DNA from 2 places in the Tindallia californiensis genome. Region 2 is predicted to be linked to the other one. Evidence: riboswitches for the same ligand, from Rfam matches in the RefSeq annotation. Region 2 holds a riboswitch; the other holds the start of a gene.
What was found. A riboswitch is a leader RNA that binds a small molecule or an ion and turns the genes downstream of it on or off. The one in region 2 is predicted to bind FMN.

Region 1 (3,094 bases), on a different contig from region 2:
TTAATTCGAGAAAAAGTACTTCAGTATCTCGAACAGGAAATTCCTCATGGCGTTGCTGTTATAACAGAAAAAATGACCTATCGGGAAGAAAAAAACCTTACGGAAATACAAGCAGCTATCTTTTGTGAGAAAAAATCTCATAAAGGGATTATTATTGGGAAAAATGGCAGGAAACTTAAAGGTATCGGAAAAGCGGCACGAAAAGATATTGAAGATTTATTGGGCCATCAGGTCCACCTGGAGTTATGGGTAAAAGTCAAAGAAGGATGGCGAGATCAGGATAATATACTGAAAGATCTTGGGTATAAAGAGTAAAGGTGAAATCGATGTTATTAAGTACGGAAGCTTTTGTTCTCAAGAGTCAAAAATATCGAGAAGCGGATAGTTTGCTGACACTATATAGTCGGCAACACGGAAAAATGAGTGCGATTGCAAAAGGTTCTCGAAAACCAAAAAGTAAAATGCTGGCTGGCGTACAACCTTTTACCCACGCTGAGTTTTTGCTCTATAAAGGTAAAAATATGTATACGGTTAGCCAGGTGGAAGTCCGACATAGTTTTTATCCATTAAGAGAAGACTATTACCGCTTAGCTTTTGCAGCTTACAGTGTTGAACTGGTTATGTTGGAAGCCTTAGAAGGACAAGGAAACAGCGATGCTTTTTCAAACTTTGGTAACACCTTAACCTTAATGTGCCGAGAAGAGACTAAGATAGATTCTTTGATTAGGGCTTTTGAGTTGAAGATGTTAACGAGCTATGGATATCAGCCCAACTTTATTTCCTGTTCTCTGTGTGGGAGCCGCTTATCCGATTCAATGCCTTTTTTCAGCAACTCTCAGGGAGGTATGGTGTGTGCAAGCAAAGATCACGAGGCAAAAGATCTGAAACCTGTTTCCTGTCAAATCGTAAAGTTAGCACGGTTTTATCTGCAGCATGACCTTAAAGCGGCGGCTCGGTTAACCGTACCGGAAGATATCAACAAAGAACTGCAACAACTGATAGAAGGATATATTCGCTACCATTTTGATTATTTTGCACCGAAAAGCTTACGTCATTTGCCGGATTAGAAAAGTAAAGATAGATTGACATTTTTTTTGAGTTTGGTAAAATGTTTTCATAACAATAAAATAACTTCAGGGACAGGTGTAATTCCTTACCGGCGGTTAAAGCCCGCGAGCCATATTGGCTGATCTGGTGAAATTCCGGAGCCGACAGTTAAAGTCTGGATGAAAGAAGTATGAGCATAGTAGGTATGATTTTTGTATCCTTACGTTCCTGAACGCATTTTGTTCGGGAACTTTTTTTGTAGCAAAAAATAGTGTGTTGCTAAACAAATGAAAAATAACAGGGAGGACGGGTAATGCCACATGAAAAATGGATGAAAGAAGCACTCAAAATGGCTGAAAAAGGATGGGGGAATACCAATCCAAATCCTTTGGTTGGCGCTGTTATTACCAAAGAAGACCAATTGATCTCAAAAGGATATCATGAATATGCAGGTGGCCCTCATGCGGAAATAAATGCGTTAAAGAAGGCAGGAGACGCTTCAGCAGGAAGTACTATGTATGTAACCTTAGAGCCTTGCAGTCATTACGGCAAAACCCCTCCTTGTGCGGAAGCAATCATTAAAGCCGGGGTTGAAAAAGTGATTATTGCTGCCGGAGATCCCAATGAAAAAGTGGCCGGCAAAGGAGAAGAAATGCTTCGAAAAGCAGGCATTGAAGTAATAACTGGCGTGATGGAGAAAGAAGCAAGAAAACAAAACGAAATATTTATGCACTATATCACAGAAAAAAAACCTTACCTGATCGCAAAGGCAGCTATGAGCTTAGATGGGAAAATTGCAACAAAGCAAGGGCATTCACAATGGATTACAGGAGAAGAAGCAAGGAATCATGCACATTGGGTGAGACAAAGAGTTTCGGCCATTCTGGTGGGAGTGAATACCGTGATAGCTGATAATCCGCAACTGACGGTACGACTGCCTCTGGATAAAGTAAATCAGCCACTCCGAGTGGTTTTAGACAGTAAAGGGAATATCCCACTAACATCAACGCTAGTTTCAACGGCAAAAGAAATAAAAACAATGGTTGCAACAACGGATCAAATGCCAGTGGATCTTGAAAAAAAACTGTTGCTAGAAGGAGTTGAAGTAGTCCGATTTCCTCATAAACAGGGTCAGGTTGATATTCAATCATTAATCGATTATTTCGCATCAAAAGAAGTAGACAGCGTGTTAGTAGAAGGCGGAAGCCGTGTGATGGCATCTTTTATATCTGAAAAAATGATCAATAAGCTATTATGGTATATCGCACCTAAAATAATCGGTGGAAACAAAGCACCTGGACCTATTGGAGGAGAAGGTATCCTTCATATGAAAGAGGCACTGCCTATAACGGAAATGGAAACTATCCAGCTTGGCGAAGACTGGCTAATGACTGGCTACATGAAAGGAGCAGAGAAATGTTTACCGGAATAGTGGAAGAAATTGGCGAAGTGGTTAACTTGGTAAGTCAACAAAATCGCATTAGTCTTCAAATAAAGTGTCAAAAAGTGCTACAAGATGTGCAACTAGGAGATAGTATTGCTGTAAATGGAGTATGCCTGACAGTTACCAACTTCACAGCCGGTCAAATGGAAGCAGATGTTATGCCGGAAACCATAAGAAGCACCAGTTTAAGTGAAGCCAAGCCTGGAAAAAAAGTAAACTTGGAAAGAGCTCTTCCGGTTAATGGTAGGTTAGGTGGTCATATTGTAACAGGTCATATTGATGGTATTGGCACGATGATTAAAAAATATCAGGAAAAAAACGCTATTTGGATTTATATTAAAACCACAACAGAAATCATGCGATACATCGTACACAAAGGATCCATCGCTATGGATGGAACGAGTTTAACCGTTGCAAAAGTAGAGAAGGATGCTTTTGCGGTCTCCATCATACCTCATACAGCAGAAATGACCATTCTTACGGAAAAAGACATAGGCGCTGTTATTAACCTGGAGTGTGATATTATCGGAAAATATGTTGAGAAATTAATGATGGGAAAAGAATCAGAAAATACAGGGATAACCGTAGAAAAACTTCAAAGGT
Region 2 (3,094 bases):
ATGAAATGTATTATGATTATACAGAGCCGGTTAAAAAAATTCCGGATCATCGGATTTTGGCGGCTAATCGGGGAGAAAAAGAAGAGGCACTTAAAATCCAACTGGCCGCACCAGAGCTAGAAATGGTGGCTCAGTTGGAAAAAACCTTATGCTGCTCTGAAAAAGACCCTCGAAATGAAACCTATCAAGAAATTGCAGCAGATACCTGGAAAAGGTTGTTACAACCATCGCTGGAGCGAGAATTACGAGCTGAACTGACGGAACGGGCAGAAGCGGCGGCAATTCAGTTGTTTGGAAAAAATATGAGCGGCCTTTTAATGCAGCCGCCTGTAGCTGGACAACGGGTACTAGGTATTGATCCGGCCTATCGGACTGGCTGCAAACTGGCGGTAGTAGATGAGACTGGAAAATTACTGGATACAGCCACTATTTTTCCGGTACCGCCACAAAATGAATTTGTTAAATCAGCCGAGGTCATCAAAGAATTTGTGAAAAAACATGATGTAAGCGTGATAGCGATAGGAAACGGTACCGGATCCCGGGAAACAGAGCAGTTTGTTGCTTCTCTTATACCGGATTTTTCTCATGAAGTAGCCTATGTTATCGTCAGTGAAGCAGGCGCTTCTGTATATTCGGCCTCTAAACTGGCAACCAAAGAGTTTCCGGAACTGGACGTTTCATTACGTGGAGCGGTTTCTATTGCCCGGAGGCTTCAGGATCCTCTGGCAGAGCTGGTAAAAATAGAACCGAAGGCCATAGGCGTCGGCCAGTATCAGCATGATGTCAATCAAAAACAACTTGGTGAAAGATTATCCGGAGTGGTGGAAGACTGCGTAAACCGGGTAGGCGTAGATGTTAATACAGCATCACCTTCCTTGTTGCAATATGTAGCAGGGATCAGTAAAGCGGTGGCGGAAAATATGGTCATCTATCGAAATGAAATTGGTTCTTTTCAAGAACGAAAGCAGCTCTTAAAGGTTTCTCGGTTGGGACCCGCTGCTTATCAGCAATGTGCTGGTTTTATGAGAATAAGAGGAGGGAAAAACCCTCTTGAAAAAACAGGCGTGCATCCGGAATCCTATGAAGCGGCAAAAAAACTGTTGGAAAAAACCGGACTATCGGTACAGGATCTTACAGCGGAGGGGCAACGGGTTTTGGAAGAAAAACTGTCGGGGCTTCACTTGGAAAGACTGGCGGAAGAATTGGAAATTGGCATTCCGACATTGGAAGATATGGTAAAGGAACTAAAAAAGCCAGGACGAGATCCTAGGGAAGAATTACCTAAACCAGTTTTCAGAACTGATGTGATGAAGATGGAAGATTTAGAGCCTGAAATGGAGCTGACGGGAACGGTTCGCAACGTTATCGACTTTGGTGCCTTTGTGGATATAGGAGTAAAGCAAGATGGGCTGGTTCATATTTCTCAGCTTCGCAATGGATTTGTAAAGCATCCGCTGGATGTGGTGGCTGTCGGTGATGTAGTACGGGTGAAAGTATTGGAGGTAGACGTAAAAAAACAACGCATCGGTTTAACGATGAAGGGAGTTCCTCAGGAATAAACCTTGTCAATTGTTTTGCGATAACGTATAATAAATTTATAATCTTCAGGGCAGGGTGAAACTCCCGACCGGCGGTATAGTCCGCGAGTCGATCACTTAGATCGATTGATCCGGTGTGATTCCGGAGCCGACAGTATAGTCTGGATGCGAGAAGATGGTATGGATAGATTGTTCAAACCTGGCGCCTGAAGAAATTTGGGCGTCTTTTTTATCCTTTGATTGTCAGTTCTTGTACTCTTTAGAGTACTTGAAGGTAATGATCAGCCATCAACTACCAATTATCTTTACGGGGGTTCTTATGGAAAAAACCATTGAAATTGTAGGAAGCAGTAAAAGAAGATCAAAAAATAAAATGACAACCAGGCATCTCACTAGAATAGCCGTTTTAGCGGTTATTGCGTATATTCTAATGTTTCTGGAATTTGGGCTTCCCATTTTTCCTGGGTTTTTAATGTTGGATTTTAGTGATCTGCCAGCCTTGATAGGTGCTTTTGCCATGGGACCTATGGCGGGGGTAATGATCCAATTTGTGAAAGCTTTACTTCACTTTATCACAAAAAGCTGGTCTGGAGGCGTAGGAGAATTAGCGAATTTTATTATCGGCGTATTTTATGTGGTGCCGGCAGCCTTGATTTATCATTACAAAAAGGATCGGAAACATGCCGTTATAGGAGTGGCGGTAGGAACACTGATTATGGCTGTCTTAGGAGCGGTTGCTAACTATTTTGTGTTAATACCAATGTATTCACAGTTTATGCCCATTGATGCGATTATTGAGATGGGAAATGTTGCTAATAGCCGTATTGTAGACGTACGAAGCTTGGTGATTTATGGGGTGACGCCTTTTAATATTTTTAAGGGAACTATGATTGCTGTGTTCACCTTACTGTTATATAAAAAAATATCACCACTGCTGAAAATGTAAATTCAGGAAACGGAAGATGAATAGAAAACAGGACAGATGCCTGTGCTTGATGAAGGGAAGAAGTCATACAGATGATATGCGTGAAAGTGAATAACCAACGAGAAACAGAAGCCTTAGCTGAAAAGCTGGCAAGCAACCTTGAACCGGGAGATATTATCGGCCTTAGGGGCGATTTAGGTGCAGGAAAGACTACGTTTACAAAAGCCTTAGGGGCTGCTCTTGGAGTAAAGGAAGATATTACGAGTCCCACCTTTACCCTGTTACAGGAGTATGAGGGCAATGTGCCCGTCTATCATTTTGATGTCTATCGAATGAATGACCCTCAGGAATTCAATGATCTGGGAGCAGAAGAATACTTTGATGGAGATGGCATTTCTGTGGTGGAGTGGGCGGATATGGTGGAAGCTTATTTGCCGGATAAGCGGTTGCAAATTGAGATAAGATGGCTGGACAGCGACCAACGAAAGATTTGCTTTATCCCATTAGGTGATTTTAATGAACTTAAGCTGAAAGGGCTGGTAGCATCATGAAATGTTTGGCAATGGAAAGTAGCTCGATGGTTGCAGCCGTAGCATTAATGGAAAAAAACCGGCTGGTAGGAGAAATACGT

Region 1: another riboswitch for FMN. It lies ahead of ribD (bifunctional diaminohydroxyphosphoribosylaminopyrimidine deaminase/5-amino-6-(5-phosphoribosylamino)uracil reductase RibD); the one in region 2 lies ahead of BLV55_RS04630 (ECF transporter S component).

Annotation. Positions count from the first base shown of each region.
Region 1 is NZ_FNPV01000001.1:275,396-278,489, reverse strand. It holds gene era (GTPase Era) at 1-315, shown strand, start outside; gene recO (DNA repair protein RecO) at 327-1,067, shown strand; FMN riboswitch at 1,126-1,242, shown strand; gene ribD (bifunctional diaminohydroxyphosphoribosylaminopyrimidine deaminase/5-amino-6-(5-phosphoribosylamino)uracil reductase RibD) at 1,361-2,479, shown strand; gene BLV55_RS01295 (riboflavin synthase) at 2,464-3,094, shown strand, end outside.
Region 2 is NZ_FNPV01000003.1:118,322-121,415, reverse strand. It holds gene BLV55_RS04635 (Tex family protein) at 1-1,559, shown strand, start outside; FMN riboswitch at 1,597-1,719, shown strand; gene BLV55_RS04630 (ECF transporter S component) at 1,714-2,484, shown strand; gene tsaE (tRNA (adenosine(37)-N6)-threonylcarbamoyltransferase complex ATPase subunit type 1 TsaE) at 2,556-3,014, shown strand; gene tsaB (tRNA (adenosine(37)-N6)-threonylcarbamoyltransferase complex dimerization subunit type 1 TsaB) at 3,011-3,094, shown strand, end outside.